Regions from separate parts of the Paenibacillus sp. 4624 genome, predicted to be linked through region 1. Evidence: predicted binding sites of a transcription regulator. Region 1 holds the regulator's gene; the other holds the start of a gene.
The links. The regulator CtsR, encoded in region 1, represses protease genes until heat stress. The targets are predictions, from matches to a motif close to ATGGTCAATAAAGGTCAAACA.

Region 1 (9,338 bases):
GGCCTGCTGGAAACGCATGTGGAAGGTGAATTGTGTGAGAATTGCAAAGAGGTGATCAGCTCCGAGTTGGGGCGGAACCTGTTCTATATGTCTGCACTCTGCAATCTGCTGGACATCAACATGGAAGAGGTCGTGAATCACGAATCACAGAAATGTTCGACGCTTGGGATGTTTAATCTGTCTTAGCTAATCCGTCTTTCGTTACTTGGTCATAGATCAAAGAATACAAACAAAAAGCACGTACACTCCTTTTTAGGAAATGTACGTGCTTTTTATATTTTCGAACTCATTAGGGTATTAGATTTTGCCGAGTGGCGGGTACTTAAGTACCCTACCCTTTCTAATTATCGGAAGAACGCGATGATTTCCTGTCCTTGCGTTTTTTGGCACGATTACGAGAAGCAGCAGTTCTCACACTGTGTCTCATGCCATATAGGGCATATAACACAAGTGGAATAAAAATCAGCTTGGAGAGTTGGTCCGGGAAAAGAACAGCCAGCGCAACCGCAAGCAACACAACCCACGGGGCGATCCAGATCGCCTTGCGAGGCAGTCCGACTTTTTTGAAATTGGGATATTTCAGTGAGCTGACCATCAGATAAGACAACAGTAACGTAGCAATCATCATGCTGATGGGCCCAATATCCTTGTGAAATAGGGAGAGCGTTGCCAGCACACCACCGGCAGCAGGAATAGGCAAGCCTGTAAAATACCCCGGAATGCCTGGACGAACGTTAAATCTCGCCAAACGAATCGCACCACAGATCGGAAAAGCGGCCGTAGCGATCCAGGCAAAGATCGGCATGGAATCTTGGAAGGACACCATAAAAATAATCAATGCAGGCGCCGCACCAAACGAAACCATATCCGATAGGGAATCAAGCTCCTTGCCGAATTCACTTTGTGCATTCAGCGCTCTTGCCACCCGTCCATCCAGACCGTCGAGCAGCATTGCAACGATAACCATAATCGCGGCCGAGCTGTACTTTCCGTTAATCGCCAGCAAAATGGCCAGCATACCCAGAAACAGATTACCTAAGGTAAAAAGATTTGGAATGAATCTGGTTAACATGTTGTTTCACCTCATCCATTAAAAGCCGTTATAAACGATCTCTACATCTGTCTGTCAATAAACATCTGCTCTTGCAGACGTTTGAGACCTTCCTTGATGGTACGGGCACGAACCTCACCAATACCGTCCACTTCATCGAGTTCTTCAATCGTTGCCATGATGACATGAGGTAATTGCTCAAACTGATCCACCAGGTTATGAATAATCACATTAGGCAGACGAGGGATCTTATTTAATACCCGATATCCGCGTGGGGCAACCGAATCTTCAGAAGTTGCCGCAGATGAAGGGTAACCAAGCAATCGTACAATATGATGTGCATCAAGCAATTCATCGTCCGACAACCTTTTTAAGCCCAAGATAATTTCACGAATCTTGTCATCACTGTCATCACGAGCATAGTCTTTATACAGCAACCACGCTTCTTCCTCTGTAGTACCCACGAGTTCTTCCATTTGCATCGAAATGAGCCTTCCTTCATTACCTAGCTCATCGATGTATCGTTCAATCTCGGTTTTGATCCGCAGCACCATTTCAGTACGCTGAATAACGTTAACCACCTCGGGAATCGTAACGAGTTCCTCAAATTCGGAAGCACTCAGATTCGTAAGAGATTGTTTCAAGACGGCTTTATACTTCTCGAGCGTTTGAATAGCCTGATTGGCTTTGGTCAAAATAACCCCGATTTCCTTAAGCGAATATCGAAGGGTTCCCTGGTACAGGGTAATAATGTTCCGGCGCTGTGAGATGGAAACCACCAGCTTACCGGTTTGTTTTGCCACTCGCTCTGCGGTCCGGTGACGAATGCCCGTCTCTGAGGAAGAGATGGATGAGTCTGGAATCAGTTGTGTGTTGGCATACAAAATCCGCTTCAAATCCTCACTCAGAATAATGGCTCCGTCCATTTTGGCAAGCTCATACAGGTAGTTCGGGGAGAAATCACAGTTAATCGAAAATCCCCCATCCACTACTTCCATTACTTCAGGGCTGTATCCTACAACAAGCAGTGCGCCCGTCTTGGCGCGCAGCACATTTTCCAGACCTTCGCGGAAAGGTGTACCTGGTGCGATCAGCCTTAACAAATCATTCATATTGTCCAGTTGGCTTGAATCCTTCATCTTGTTATGCCCCCTAATCTAAAGCAACCGCTAGTGCATCTGCCACGGTATTCACACCGATCAGTTGTATCCCGCGAGGATGTTTCCAGCCCTTTAAGCTTTTTTCTGGTAAAATAACTCGTTTGAAGCCCAGCTTCGCGGCTTCTTTCACACGTTGTTCTGCCCTGGATACGGCACGAACTTCACCGGTGAGGCCAATCTCGCCAAAGATGACATCATCCGGCTTGGTTGGCACATCTCTCAAGCTGGAGGCAATACTAACGGCCACAGCCAGATCGACCGCGGGCTCATCCAGCCTTACCCCGCCAGCTACGTTCAGATAGGCATCCTGTGTCTGCAGGAACATACCCATGCGTTTTTCAAGAACCGCTATAATCAAATTTAGCCGATGATGATCGATACCTGTTGCCATCCTCCGAGGAGAAGGGAAGTGTGTCGTGGAAATCAAGGCCTGCAACTCCACCAGCAATGGCCGTGTACCCTCCATACTCGCCACAACGGTAGACCCAGCTACCCCAAGCGGACGTTCAGATAAAAATAACTCGGAGGGATTACCGACTTCCCGAAGACCATCTTCCCCCATTTCAAATATGCCAATCTCGTTAGTGGAACCGAAACGGTTCTTCACCGCACGAAGGAGACGATACGTATGATGCCGCTCTCCTTCGAAATAAAGCACACAGTCCACCATATGCTCCAGCATACGCGGTCCGGCAATGGCACCTTCTTTGGTAACATGCCCTACAAGAACCGTTGCAATGCCCCGTCCTTTGGCAATCCGCATAAACCTGGACGTACATTCCCTTACCTGTGCTACGCTTCCTGGTGCACTGGTAACTTCGGGCAGATAGACTGTCTGAATGGAGTCGATGACAAGAAAATGCGGCTGGATCTGATCCACCGCTTCCTCTACCCGTTCCATATTGGTTTCACACAGCACATACAATTCCGGCGACAGTGCACCGAGGCGGTCTGCGCGCAATTTTGTTTGTTTCACAGATTCTTCTCCGGACACGTATAACACTCGCAACCCCGAATGAGTCAGCGCATGAGACGTCTGTAACATCAACGTTGATTTTCCAATCCCCGGGTCGCCCCCCACCAGAACTAGCGAACCTGGCACAATGCCGCCGCCCAATACACGGTTCAGTTCCCCAATTCCAGTCTGTACACGCGGCTCCTGACCGCTATCTATATCTATGATAGGAAGCGGTTTATCTTTACTGTCAAACAGAGGAGAATTTCTCCCTTGTGTTTTGACTACCGTTTCAGTTTCCTCTATCATCGAATTCCAGGACTGACAGCCAGGACATTTTCCGTACCATTTGGGGGCTTCATAGCCACATTCCGTACATTGAAACTTGGTTTTTACTTTGGCCACTTCAGCACTCCTATTGATTTTTTATTTTAGCAGCATTTTGCATTATTCGACAAAATTTACTCATTGCCCTGACATACAGGGTTACTAAAAGTTTACCATTGTTTGAGATTTTTCGTAAAGGATTATCGCAAACTTTACACATGTTCCTCATCAACATCGCTTCATCTCAATCAAATCTTCACACATCCCCTTTATATACCCGCACATACGAAAAAACCTCCCCGGCCAAAGCCAGGGAAGTTCTACATATGCGTCTACCTGAATTCATTCAGCCACATACGTCACATTTATTTCGTTTCAATCTCCTCATTGGATGGAACTACTGCTTCCTTTTTCGTTACAGACAATGCACCATTCTCTTCGTCGATGAGTAAGGAATCCCCTTTGGTCACATTACCTGTAAGCAACTCTTCAGACAATTTATCTTCAATGTGCTTCTGGATTGCCCGGCGAAGTGGGCGTGCACCGTAAGCAGGATCAAAGCCAGCTTTCGCCAAGAAGGCTTTAGCGTTATCTGTGAGTTCAAAATCAACCTCGTATTCATTAAGACGTTTGCGTAGATCCTCGCTCATAAGAGTTACAATCTCAGCGATGTGTTTCTCTTCGAGAGAGTGGAATACGATGATTTCATCGATCCGGTTCAAGAACTCAGGACGGAAGCTTTTCTTCAGCTCATCCATCACTTTGCCCTTCATATTATCGTAATCTGCTCCTGCATCCACCACAGCTGTGAAGCCAAGAGTGGAATTACGTTTGATCGCTTCTGCACCCACGTTGGATGTCAGGATGATTAGTGTATTACGGAAGTCAACAACACGGCCTTTGGAATCCGTCAGACGACCATCCTCAAGCACTTGCAGCAAAATGTTGAATACTTCTGGGTGAGCTTTTTCCACTTCATCCAACAGGACCACGGAGTACGGTTTGCGACGAACTTTCTCTGTCAACTGACCGCCTTCTTCATATCCAACATAACCTGGAGGCGCTCCAACCAGTCGTGCCGTGGAGTGTTTCTCACCATACTCGGACATATCAATCCGGATTACGGCATTTTCATCACCAAACATCGCTTCAGCGAGTGCACGAGCCAGCTCGGTTTTACCTACACCGGTTGGACCAAGGAAGATGAATGAACCCATCGGACGTTTCGGATCTTTAAGTCCTGCACGTGCACGGCGAACGGCACGGCTGACCGATTTAACTGCTTCATCCTGACCGATTACACGTTCATGAAGAATGGACTCCAAAGTCATCAAACGTTGTGTCTCTTCTTCTTTCAGCTTGTTCACCGGAATTCCTGTCCAGTTGGCTACGACTTGAGCGATATCCTCTGGAGTGACTTCGGAATCGGTACGGCCTTGCTTTTCTTTCCATTGATTTTTCGTTGTATCGAGCTCTTCACGAATTTTTTGTTCCGTATCACGCAGTGCCGCTGCCTTCTCGAACTCTTGACTCTGAACCGCGGCGTCTTTTTCCTTACGGATATCTTCCAGACGGCTCTCCAATTGTTTCAGGTTTGGCGGAATCGTATAGGAGTTCAATCTTACTTTTGATCCTGCTTCATCGATCAAGTCGATCGCTTTGTCCGGCAAGAAACGATCTGTGATATAACGATCCGACAATTTGACGGCTTGCACAATCGCTTCATCCGTAATTTTCACACGGTGATGCGCTTCGTAACGATCACGCAGACCATGCAAAATTTGAATAGCTTCTTCCGGTGATGGTTGATCTACTGTAATCGGTTGGAAACGACGCTCTAGCGCAGCATCCTTCTCGATATATTTGCGGTACTCATCCAGTGTTGTTGCACCGATGCACTGCAATTCACCCCGAGCAAGAGCTGGTTTCAAAATGTTCGATGCATCAATCGCGCCTTCTGCGCCACCTGCACCAATCAGTGTGTGCAGCTCATCAATGAACAGGACAATGTTGCCCGCCTGGCGAATTTCATCCATGATTTTTTTCAATCGATCCTCGAACTCACCGCGATATTTGGTTCCAGCAACAACCGAACCCATATCCAGTGTCATTACACGTTTATCACGCAATGTTTCGGGAATTTCGTTTGCAATAATTTTCTGGGCAAGCCCCTCAGCAATTGCTGTTTTACCTACACCCGGTTCACCGATCAATACCGGGTTATTTTTGGTACGACGACTCAATACCTGAATAACACGCTCAATTTCCTTGCTACGGCCAATAACCGGGTCAAGGTTATTCTCTCTGGCATAGGCCGTCAAATCACGAGCGAGGCTGTCCAGTGTTGGTGTGCTCACATTGGCAGGTGTGCCGTTGTGGCTGGAAACAGCTTCACTGCTACCAAGCAATTGCAGTACTTGCTGACGCGCTTTGTTCAAGCTGATGCCAAGGTTATTGAGCACACGTGCCGCAACCCCTTCACCTTCACGGATCAATCCGAGAAGAATATGTTCTGTGCCAACATAGGTGTGACCGAGTTTACGGGCCTCATCCATCGACAATTCAATTACTTTTTTCGCACGTGGCGTATATGCAATGTTCGTAGGTTGCTCTTGGCCACGGCCAATCAGCGTTTCTACTTCATCCTGAATTTTTTCCAATCCGAGTCCCAGGCCGATCAGTGCTTTGGCAGCAATGCCTTCACCTTCACGAATGAGGCCGAGCAAAATATGCTCCGTACCGATGTTATTGTGACCGAGACGGACAGCTTCTTCCTGCGCGAGTGCGAGCACCTTTTGGGCCCGTTCCGTAAATCTTCCAAACATCATATCTCCTGCACCTCCATGGTTTTGGATAAAACGAGGGATTCCATTCGAATCGGATACCCCTTCGTATTCTTCATATCACTTTTGTTTGCAGCCATGCTGCGAATAAAATCATTGGTAACTTCATTCTAGATGGAAACCTTATTATATAAAAGCCGCAGATGCGGCATGAAACCCATAGTCATGATCAAGGAAGGTTTACCCAGAACTTTTAGTTGCATTGATGGTATCACGAATTAACTGAGCACGGTAGATGTCACGCTCATCCGTACGCATATCCCCAAACGTTTTTTGTAAAAATCCTGGCTGAGTCATCACATTCAACTCATTCATCACTGGAATCGATAATCCTTCCAACAACCCAAGATCTAAGCCAAGCCGCACATCCGACAAACGTTGCGCCGCTTCCTTCGTGTCTACAATCGCTGCATGGGACAAAATCCCGTAGGAACGCATCACTCGATCCGTAATACGCAGTCTGGAATCGGTAATGAGCCGTTCTCTTGCGGTACGCTCATGACCAATCATCTGTAAAACAACACCGTGGAGGTTATCGATCACTTCTTGCTCCGTCTGTCCAAGTGTAATCTGATTGGAAATCTGGAACAAGTTGCCCATCGCCTCGCTACCCTCTCCATAAATCCCTCGAACCGTTAATCCCACTTGGGACACGGCACTGAGAATACGGCCGATCTGCTGTGTCATGACCAATGCGGGAAGGTGCATCATAACAGATGCCCTGACACCCGTCCCAACATTCGTTGGGCAACTGGTCAGATACCCTCTTCGATCATCAAACGCATAATCCACGTGCGCTTCAAAAGCATCATCTATAGCGGAAGCTTTCTCCCAAGCTTCTTTCACTTGGAACCCCGGATAGAGGCACTGGATACGCAGATGATCCTCCTCATTAATCATAATGCTTACTGATTCATCCTCACTAAGGATCACGGCTCCGTTGGTCGATTCATTCGCCAGACTCGGACTAATCAGATGTTTTTCCACCAGCACACGCTTGTCGAGTTCGTCAATATCGATCAGATCGAGTGTAGTAAAATCACCAAAGGCGTGTACGTCATCGTACTGAAGTACTTCGCTCAGCTTATTCAGCACCTCTTCCGATTGCTCATCCGAAGCCAGCATTGGAAACGGGATATGCTGAAGGTTACGCGCAATCCGGACACGGCTGCTGATCACGATCTCTGAATCGGCAGCTTCACTGCGCATCCAGTCACTGAGCGCCTTCTCTGTAAAACGCAGATTAGGCATCATGCTTCCCTCCTACTTATGACAAACTTTACTCTTGAGCTATTTCTTTTTCAAGTTCCCGAATCTGGTCACGAATCTGAGCGGCCTCTTCGAACTCTTCTTGAGCAATGCTCTGCTGCAGATTTTGCTTCAGATCGGCAATTTGCCGTTTCACCTTAATACGCCCGCCTGCTCTGGCAGGAACTTTACCTACATGCGATGTACTACCATGCACTCGCTTGAACAAAGGGTCCAGACGGCTGTCAAAGTATTTATAACAGGAGCTACAGCCAAAACGGCCAACTTTGCTGAACTGGGCATACGTCATGCCACATTCTTCACATTGTAGCGTTTTAGCAGGAGCAGCACCTGAACTTTTGCCTGCCGGATCAAAATCAAGTATTCCTGATAGCAGGTTGTGAATGGAAAATCCTCCTGCTGTTCCAGGAATCATCTCCCCCTTCTCACGGGCGCATGATTCACAAATATGGAATTCCGTCTTCTCTCCATTTACAATTTTAGTGAAATGAAGTGTAGCCGGACGTTTATTACATTCTTGGCACAGCATATAGATGTACCTCCTTTGATCCCGATAGTTTTCATTTACCGAGCAAAGATATTAGCATTGCCTTCAACATTCTGGCACGAATTTGATCCCGGTAAGGAAGTTTGACCATAAGAACCTCTCTCGACACAGCCGCACGCATCAACCCGGCTTCCCGCTTACTTAAGAAACGCGCTTCTTCCAGTTGATAAATCAAGCCTTCCGCAGCAGTCTGTCCAATCTCGTCACCAATACTGTGATGCAGATGGTTGTGCAGGGCGGATTGGGCAGGTAATTCAATGCGTTGTATACGAACATACCCACCACCCCCACGTTTACTCTCGACGAGATACCCTTTTTCAAGAGTGAAACGAGTGCTGATGACATAATTGATCTGGGAAGGTACACATGAAAACTGATCTGCCAGATCATTACGCTGAATTTCAATCATTCCTTCGGGACTTTCATGCAAAATACCCTTCAGATATCGTTCAATAATATCAGAGATATTACGCATCCAATCATCCTCCACTGTCTGAAACGTTAAGTCAATAAGGACCACACGCCCCCACAGAGTACACCTTCTCCACCCATTTAACCACTCAGAGAAACAGCGAATCTTGCTATCTTAAGTGTTAAACAGGGGAACAAAGGAAGCACGAAGGTCCTTGAATATCCCCTTGATCTTCCAATGACATGTTCCAACTTACGGTCCTTTTCATCAGAGAGCAGTAAGAAAGCTTAAAATCATATCGCAGGTAAAAATAAATAGCACATATTCAAAATTAGAATCATGCGGATTTAACCTTGAGTTGACTTTGACTTTCTTTGACTTTATATACATTATAGCATATTTTACTGTTTTGCCAAGTGGGGGCACTATTCATTTTTTACGATTTTACACGAAATATTCGCCTGACACAAAAAAACCTCTCCCGGACATCGGGAGAAGTTCTGATTGCTTCCAATTACGCTTCGTATCTGTTCGAATGAAGTCGTTTTCGATATGGACTGTTGCTCAAAAGAAATCAAGCAAGTAGGTTTCACGCTCCGGAACTGCCTTTTCCAGCGCTTGGATTGCGCTCACCGGCCCTTCCATTCTACCGATCTGTGCCAACTCTGCCGGTCTGCGATAACCCATTAACACGGCTGAGAGGGATTGAATACTAAGACGAATCGGCTGATTCAGCGAACCCTCATCATCGGATTTAGCCTTTTTCCATATTGA
Region 2 (9,338 bases), on a different contig from region 1:
CGGAATTGTTGGTTCGCAAAAAAATGCGGCTGAAGAAGAACAATGTGTATATTGTTCGTGTTCCGTCTATGGTTCAGGAGATTCTAAAGGAGCTGCACATCGTCTCCGAAGGATTTCTGTTTACGCCTGGTATTAACGAAGGGTTGCTGGAGAAGAACTGTTGTAAGCGGGCATATCTTCGCGGTGCGTTTTTGGCAGGTGGCTCAGTGAATAACCCGGAGGGCTCCTCATATCATCTGGAGATTGCGTCCATGTATGAAGAGCATTGTCAGGCGCTGGTGGATCTGGCCAATGAATTTCATCTCAATGCCCGGTGTATAGAAAGGAAAAAAGGATTCATCCTATACATTAAGGAAGGCGAGAAAATCATTGAGTTGCTTAGCATCATTGGTGCTCACCAGGCCTTGTTCAAGTTTGAAGACGTGCGAATTATGCGGGACATGCGTAACTCGGTGAATCGGATCGTTAATTGTGAGACAGCCAATCTGAACAAAACGATTGGAGCAGCGGTCAGACAAATCGACAATATCCGTTTACTGCAAAAGGAAGTAGGTCTGGAATCTCTTCCAGATAAGCTGCGTGAAGTAGCCGAGGTAAGGCTTGCCCATCCTGATATCAATCTGAAGGAAGTTGGCGAACTGCTAAAAGGTACGGTGAGCAAATCAGGCGTGAACCATCGCCTTCGGAAGATTGATGAGCTTGCTGAGAAAGTGCGCGCGGAACGTTATAGTTAAAGGTTGAAATGAATCAATTAGGTTTAAGATTTGTTATGACCTTAACAGGTCGTTGTAGATTAATCCTGTAGGTGAAGAAGATACCTCGGCGTCAGCTTTCTGTCTAAGTCCGAGGGCCATGTTTTTTCTTCTAGTGTCCTGCACGGGTTAATGGTATAATGTTGTATAAATATAATTGTGTATTTAATGTCCAGATTTCATAATAGGGGGTAAGTTTCTATGACAAAGCACCCGGTAGTTGTCCGTTTGAAAACGGGTCTCCATGCCAGACCTGCGGCACTGTTCGTTCAGGAAGCGAATAAGTACTCATCTGAAGTGTTCGTCGAGAAGGACGATAAAAAAGTTAATGCTAAAAGTATCATGGGGATCATGAGCCTTGCAATCAGCACAGGTACGGAAATCCATATTAGTGCAGAGGGCGCGGATGCCGATCAGGCTGTAAACGCTTTAGTTAGCCTGGTGAGCAAGGAAGAGCTTGAGAACCAATAAGTGTGATGAACTAAATTCAATAATTGAAGAAGTCCCGCAAGGGGCTTTTTTGCATTTTATATAAATTTGCATATAAACGGAGCCGTCAAGTGCAACATTATGGAATTTGTCCCGTCTGTTAAGGTATCAAATCGCTTCAAGTTTGAGAAGTTAACATATGAGGAGGTTATTCGTAATGGGTAAACAATGGATGAAACCGTTTGGTGCAGTGCTGGTGGCAAGTTCGTTGCTGGTCGGAGGAACAGCTTATGTTGCTCCAGGAAACTATGCCTATGCTGCCGAAGTTCAGGGCGTACAGCAAAATGTAATCAATGTCGTAGGTAAAGGTGAGATTCAGGTGAAGCCGGATATCGCCTATCTGTCCATCGGTGTAAACAGTACTGCTGATACTGCGGCATCGGCTCAGAAGGCAAATGCAGCCAAGATTCAAAAGGTTACTAATCTGCTGAAAAACACATGGAAGATCAGTGCAGATGATATTCAAACCAGTCAATTCTACGTGCAGCCAAACTACACGTACAGTGAAAAAGATGGTCAGAAAATTAAAGGTTACACAGCACATCACACGTTGACAGTAACATATCGTGATATGGAGAAGATTGGTGAACTGCTGGATGCCGCATCCCAGGCGGGAGCCAATAATATTGAAAATGTACGCTTTACGGTAGAGAATCCGGAGAAATACGAATCTGATGTGATTGCTAAGGCAGTAGCTAATGCAGATGTGAAAGCAGGAGCGATCGCTAAAGCGGTTAAACGTCAGCTGGGTACGGTTCTTTCGGTAAGTCAACCAGATGCGAATGTGCCTGTGTTCTATGCATCCGAGTCGCTCATGTCCCAAGCGAAGAGTGAATCAGATGCAGGTACTCAGATCGAAGCTGGTCAGGTTAAAGTGAGCACCGTTCTGAATATCACATATGAAATGAAGTAGGGATTCTTGCTTGATTGTGAGCTAAAATGATTAAATATTAAGAATCTAAAATTATGACAAAACACTGTCTTATCAGGCAGTGTTTTTTTGTTGCACAAACCGGCTTTGAGGAAGCAAGGGCCAGAAAATAGTTGTGTTACCTGTCTAAGAGATAATCGAATCATGTCGTTTTTGTAGCATTGTTCGTGACAAAACGTTCATTTTCTGCGATTAAAATCGTACGATTTTCATCAACATTGTAACTGGAGCTGTAAACCTTTCCGAAAAAGGGTTAATTATAATAAAGAGGCAAGCGTATGGCCCTATGAAATCTAATATATATTTACATACGCGATAAACCTGATGGAATTTTAGAGAGGAGTTTTATAGATGAAAACATGGAAAAAGTGGACGAGTGCACTATTGGCAGCAGGTGTAATTATGGGGGGGAGCACAGCGTGGATGGATCAATCGGTTCAAGCTGCATCCGTATCTTCCAAAGTAACTGCACCGGCTGAAGTCACGTTAAAAGCAGGCGGTAAAACGCTAACGCAAAAAGGGCTGCTTCAAGGTGGATCTACATGGGTGTCGCTGACAGCGGTCAAGGATGTAGCGGGCGGTACATTGAAATATGATGCAAAAACGAAGTCGTATACCGTAACAGCAGCGAGCAATGCGATGACCGTTAGTTTGATGGATGGACAGCCAAACGTGTATATTAATGGTTTTTATCCTCAGGTGGAAGCCAAATTGATCCAGGGCCGTTTGTATATTCCGTTCTCCGCAATGAGAGATTATTTGGGTGTACAGGGTAGCTGGGATGCTAAAACCAAAACACTAACCCTGAGTAAAGTAAAACAAAATAACGTACAGGTGAAATCGACAAAAGCGAACGTGACCGTTAAAAATGCTGAGGTGGATGTGCAGTATCCTCAAGTGAGCGGACTAGCGAGCAAAGAGGCAGAAGCCGCGATTAACAAAGTGCTCAAAGATGAAGTGGACACGGCTGTTGCTGCTTTCAAAAAACAAACGTCTGAATTCGGTGGAGCAACGGCAAAACGCCCTTATGCGTTCGAAGCTTCGTATGTAGTGACTTACAATGAGAACGGCGTACTGGGTCTGATCACTCAACGTTATGAGGACTATGCAGGTGCCCACGGTATGACTTACCGTACAGGTCACACGTTCGCACTGGATACAGGTAAAGAGCTAACATTGGATGATGTGCTTGCAAACAGCAAATCCATGCGCGAAACAATCAGCAAAAAGGTTGGAGAGCAGCTGAAAGCGAACACGGGATACCTGAGCGGCTACAAAGGCCTGAACAAAGATCAGGATTTCTACGTGACGCGAGCAGGTGCAGTAGTATTCTTCCAGTTGTATGAGTACACAGCGTATGCGGAGGGCTTCCCTGAATTCAAGTTCGCATACAAGGATATTTTGCCTAAAGGTAGTGCACCATTCAGCAACGTAGCTTCTGAGAAGTAAGTTGTCTTAAGCTAGATGAAATCAACAAAATTAAAGTCAAGAGCACTTATACCGTTCATTCGTGAAAAATAATAAACCAGAAGCCTCCGTCAAAGCAAAGATGACGGGGGCTTCTGGTTTATGCAGGCAATACACCCCACTACCCAGTGGTGATATTGCCTGTTTGCAAATAAAAAGCGCAGGGCGTGCTCACCTATATTCAGGTGATGCCTGCCCTGTGCTTATTCTCGTTGTCTCCAGGCAACTAAAGCTTAGATGCCTTGGGAACCTACGTTTTGGATTACTTTATCGATGATACCGTAATCGGCTGCTTCAGCAGCACTCATGAAGTAGTCACGATCTGTATCTTTTTCGATACGCTCCAGGGGTTGACCTGTGCGCTCGGAGATGATGCGGTTCAGCGTGTCACGCATTTTCAGAATGCGGCGTGCGCGGATTTCGATGTCCGACGCTTGACCTTGTGCACCACCAAGTGGTTGGTGAATCATGATTTCACTGTTCGGCAACGCAAAACGTTTACCTTTAGCGCCGGCATTCAGCAAGAATGCACCCATAGAAGCCGCCATACCTACACAGATGGTAGATACATCCGGTTTGATGAATTGCATTGTATCGTAGATCGCCATACCCGCTGTGATAGATCCGCCTGGGCTGTTGATGTATAGGTGAATGTCTTTCTCCGGATCTTCCGCTGCCAGGAACAACATCTGTGCCATGATGGCATTCGCGACAACGTCATTCACGTCGCTGCCAAGGAAAATGATACGATCCTTCAGCAATCTGGAATAAATATCATAGGCGCGTTCACCCCGGTTGCTCTGTTCAACGACCATTGGAATATAACTCACGTGAAAAACCTCCTCGGAAATGTAAATGTTAAATGGGTGTTTATACTTAAACTGTTACCGTATTAACCACATCATAAACAATCTCAAACAAAAAGTCAAAGAAAGTCAAACTAAGTTTGAAAAAAAAGAAACCTTTCCGGTTTCGTTGGTTAAATGCATTATGAACTGTTAAAAATGAAATGGCGCGCCCGCCAAGAATCGAACTTGGATCTCAGGCTTCGGAGGCCTACGTCATATCCATTGGACCACGGGCGCATATTATGTGACAGCAATAATGATTATAGCTTATGCACTGGTGAATTGCAAGCAGTTGCTTTGGGACAACATGGTACCCATGTGGCTTAGGGCTGATGGATTCACGTTGCCTTCCATGAATGGTTCGAGCTTTCCGCAAGGTGGTTTGAATTGCTTCGGAAATGATCATGATGAAGAAGAATGGATAAAGCTTGTATTTCAGTACATGCTATAAGAAGTTTTGGACATGCCATCTGAAAATGAAACACAGCAAGATATAGATACTATTTGCGGATTTCTTCTATATATGGTGTGAGATCCTCACCTTCGTATCTTAACGTATAGAGGTTGTGAAAATAGGCGCGTACAAACGCCCGTAAACCTGTCGAAATAAGCAATCGAAACACTTGCATCTCGCGTCAGTTTTAGGTAGAATAAACGTGGGACTTAAAAAGTTAACCCGGGACATTTTAAGGCCATGCAGAAAGCTTGGAACATAAAGCTTGCGGGAGTGGAAAGCATGCGAACGATCTTGGAAGTGCAAAAGCAGCTTCTGCCCGATCTCATGGATGTCTTGAAGAAACGCTATACGATTCTGCACCAGATCATGTTATCGGATGTGATTGGACGGAGAACGTTAGCCAATTCCATGCAGATGACCGAGCGGGTTCTGAGAGCTGAGACCGATCTGTTAAAGGCTCAGGGACTTATCGAAATTGACAGTGCAGGGATGAAGATCAGCGAGGCGGGTTACAATCTGCTGCAGCAGTTAGAGCCTGTCGCGAAAGAGCTGTTTGGATTATCCGAGCTGGAAGAACGAATCAAGCAAGCCTACGGTCTGCAAAAGGTAGTTGTAGTTCCCGGCGATTCGGATGTATCTCCTTACGCCAAAAGGGAACTTGGAAGAGCTGGAGCGAAGGCTCTCAGCAGTATCATGAATGACAACGACGTTGTCGCTGTAACAGGCGGATCAACAACGGCCGAAGTCGCAGAGCAACTCACACCACCAACTTCGATGAAGGGTGTCTGGTTTGTACCGGCACGCGGCGGATTGGGAGAGAGCCTGGAAATTCAGGCGAATACGATTGCATCTACAATGGCAAAACGGACAGGGGCTCAGTACAAACTCCTGCATGTACCGGATTTGCTTAGTGACCATGCCTATGAATCGCTGATCCAGGACCCGGGTGTTCAAGAGATTTTACAGCTGATCAGGCAATCACGCATCGTCATTCATGGCATTGGTGATGCTGTGGAGATGGCGAAGAGACGCAAGCTTGCACCGGAGATCATCGATGAACTTCAGGAGCAGGGAGCGGTATCAGAGTCCTTCGGGTATTACTTCAATGGTCAGGGTGAGGTGGTACATACCATGCTTACACTGGGTATGCGACTTCAGGATATTGAACGCACGGATGTAGTTATCGGTATTGCAGGTGGTAAGAGCAAAGCAGCGGCCATCCATTCCGTACTGCGGTTCGGGCAGGAGGATATTCTGATTATTGATGAGGCTGCGGCCGAAGTCATCGTTGCAGAAATGGAATAACATCGTTACCAGAGATGAAATGGTTTTATTTTTGAACATAACTCTTGTTGTCTTGACGGACTTCACCGTCTGTCTTGAATATATAGTTTCATAAAAAACTAATCAAAACTTGGGAGGAACTTACTCATGATTAAAGTAGGTATTAACGGTTTTGGACGTATCGGTCGTTTGGCATTCCGCCGTATTCAAAATGTAGAGGGCATTGAAGTTGTAGCAATCAACGACTTGACTGACGCTAAAATGCTGGCTCATTTGCTCAAATATGATACAACTCAAGGTCGCTTCGATGGCGATGTTGAAGTACATGATGGTTTCTTCAAAGTAAACGGCAAAGAAGTTAAAGTACTTGCTAACCGTAACCCTGAAGAACTGCCTTGGGGAGACCTGGGTGTAGACATCGTTCTGGAATGTACTGGTTTCTTCACAACGAAAGAAGCAGCTGAGAAACACTTGAAAGGTGGAGCTAAGAAAGTTGTTATCTCCGCACCAGCTACTGGCGACATGAAAACCATCGTTTACAACGTAAACCATGAAATTCTCGACGGTACTGAAACTGTAATCTCCGGCGCATCTTGCACAACAAACTGCCTGGCACCTATGGCAAAAACACTGCAAGACAAATTCGGAATCGTTCAAGGTTTGATGACTACAATTCACGCTTACACTGGCGACCAAAACACATTGGATGCTCCACACCCTAAAGGTGACTTCCGTCGTGCTCGCGCAGCAGCTGAAAACATCATCCCTAACACAACTGGTGCTGCTAAAGCAATCGGTCTGGTTATCCCTGAACTGCAAGGCAAATTGGATGGTGCAGCTCAACGTGTACCAGTAGCTACTGGTTCCCTGACTGAGCTTGTAACTGTTCTGGGCAAAAAAGTTACTGCTGAAGAAGTTAACGCAGTTATGAAAGAAGCTTCCGATCCACAAACTTTCGGATACACTGAAGACGAAATCGTATCTTCCGATATCCAAGGAATCACTTTCGGCTCCCTGTTTGATGCAACTCAAACTAAAGTTCTGACTGTTGGCGACCAACAACTGGTTAAAACTGTAGCTTGGTATGACAACGAAATGTCCTACACAGCTCAATTGGTTCGCACATTGGAGCACTTTGCAAAAATGATCAAGTAATATCTGTAATAACATAGAGCGGAAACAGATTGTTATTGTTTCCGCTCTTTATATATGGATATTTAGTTAATTTCTCATGAACACCAGGACTGACAAGGGATTTAGCTCTTGAAAGGTTCACCAAATACATGGGTGCGGAGGAAATAGAGATGAACAAAAAAAGTGTACGTGATATCGAATTGAATGGAAAACGGGTATTCGTCCGTGTAGATTTCAATGTGCCGCTCGAAGATGGTAAAATTACAGATGACAAACGTATTCGTGCAACATTGCCTACGATTAACTTCCTGATCGAAAAAGGTGCAAAAGTAATCTTGGCGAGCCACATGGGACGTCCAAAAGGTGAAGTTGTAGAATCCATGCGTTTGACGCCAGCTGCTGAGCGTTTGTCTGAATTGCTGGGCAAACCGGTTACTAAAGCGGATGATTCCGTTGGTGAAGCGGTTAAAGCTCAAATCGCGGCAATGAACGATGGCGACGTATTGTTGCTTGAGAACGTTCGTTTCCACGCAGGCGAAGAGAAAAACGATCCGGAACTGGCAAAACAATTTGCTGAACTGGCTGACGTATTCGTTAACGATGCGTTTGGTGCGGCTCACAGAGCACATGCTTCTACAGAAGGTATCGCTCACTTGCTTCCAGCAGTGTCCGGTTTGTTGATGGAAAAAGAGCTTGAAGTGTTGGGTAAAGCAATCTCCAACCCTGAGCGTCCTTTCACAGCAATCATCGGTGGTTCCAAAGTAAAAGACAAAATCGATGTGATCGACAACCTGCTCAACATTGCAGACAACGTAATCATCGGTGGTGGTTTGTCTTACACATTCATGAAGGCTCAAGGCCACGAAGTAGGTCAATCCTTGCTGGATGAGTCCAAATTGGATGTAGCACTTGGCTTTATTGAAAAAGCGAAAAAACTGGGCAAAAACTTCTACCTGCCAGTAGATATCGTAATCTCTGACGATTTCAGTGCGAACGCAAACACAAAAATCGTTGAAGTTGGCGACATTCCTGCAGATTGGGAAGGTATCGACATTGGTCCTAAAACACGTGAGATCTATGCTGACGTTGTTAAAAACTCCAAACTGGTTGTATGGAACGGACCAATGGGCGTATTCGAAATCGAGCCATTCTCCCACGGTACTCGTGCAGTAGCAGAAGCTTGCGCTACAACATCTGCATACACCGTAATCGGTGGTGGTGACTCTGCAGCAGCAGCTGAGAAGTTCAAATTGGCTGACAAAATGGACCACATCTCCACAGGTGGCGGTGCATCGCTCGAGTTCATGGAAGGCAAAGTGCTTCCAGGCGTAGTTGCATTGAACGACAAGTAAGCTTTAAGCTATAGCATGAAGGAGTTGAAACCAATGAGAACACCAATTATCGCGGGTAACTGGAAAATGTTCAAAACGGTTTCCGAATCCAATGACTTCATTCAGGAAGTTAAAGGAAAAGCGGAAGTCGCAGGCGTAGAAACAGTAATCTGCGCACCTTTTACAAACCTGCCATCCCTGGTAGAAGCTGTGAAAGGCACTAACATCAAAATCGGTGCACAAAATCTTCACTTCGAAGACAACGGTGCATTCACTGGTGAAATCAGTGGTGTTATGCTGAAAGAACTGGGTGTTGATTACGTGATTATCGGTCACTCGGAGCGCCGTCAGTACTTTGCGGAAACCGATGAGACTGTCAATAAAAAATTGCATGCAGCATTCCGTCATGGATTGACTCCAATCTTCTGCCTTGGTGAAACGCTTGAAGAGCGCGAAGCAAACCAAACAAAAGACGTATGCAAAGTACAAACTGAAGCAGCTCTGGCTGGTCTGACTGCTGAGCAAGCAGCTCAAGTGGTTATCGCTTATGAGCCAATCTGGGCGATTGGTACAGGTAAATCCTCTACATCCCAAGATGCGAATGAAGTTATTGCTTACATCCGTACATTGGTGAAGGATCTGTAC

Region 2: a site for CtsR is predicted at 4,561-4,581, ahead of clpP (ATP-dependent Clp endopeptidase proteolytic subunit ClpP). Genes of this name have one in related genera too.

Annotation. Positions count from the first base shown of each region.
Region 1 covers NZ_JBNDJR010000021.1:1,217-10,554, reverse strand. The annotation lists gene ABIE27_RS29055 (DUF1573 domain-containing protein) at 1-186, shown strand, start outside; gene pssA (CDP-diacylglycerol--serine O-phosphatidyltransferase) at 341-1,072, opposite strand; gene disA (DNA integrity scanning diadenylate cyclase DisA) at 1,114-2,190, opposite strand; gene radA (DNA repair protein RadA) at 2,204-3,571, opposite strand; gene ABIE27_RS29035 (ATP-dependent Clp protease ATP-binding subunit) at 3,859-6,321, opposite strand; gene ABIE27_RS29030 (protein arginine kinase) at 6,517-7,587, opposite strand; gene ABIE27_RS29025 (UvrB/UvrC motif-containing protein) at 7,616-8,134, opposite strand; gene ABIE27_RS29020 (CtsR family transcriptional regulator) at 8,166-8,627, opposite strand; gene ABIE27_RS29015 (GNAT family N-acetyltransferase) at 9,129-9,338, opposite strand, start outside.
Region 2 covers NZ_JBNDJR010000012.1:180,465-189,802, reverse strand. The annotation lists gene whiA (DNA-binding protein WhiA) at 1-734, shown strand, start outside; gene ABIE27_RS25030 (HPr family phosphocarrier protein) at 954-1,223, shown strand; gene ABIE27_RS25025 (SIMPL domain-containing protein) at 1,399-2,154, shown strand; gene ABIE27_RS25020 (stalk domain-containing protein) at 2,524-3,621, shown strand; gene clpP (ATP-dependent Clp endopeptidase proteolytic subunit ClpP) at 3,873-4,469, opposite strand; tRNA gene ABIE27_RS25010 (tRNA-Arg) at 4,650-4,724, opposite strand; gene ABIE27_RS25005 (sugar-binding transcriptional regulator) at 5,224-6,249, shown strand; gene gap (type I glyceraldehyde-3-phosphate dehydrogenase) at 6,376-7,383, shown strand; gene ABIE27_RS24995 (phosphoglycerate kinase) at 7,533-8,714, shown strand; gene tpiA (triose-phosphate isomerase) at 8,748-9,338, shown strand, end outside.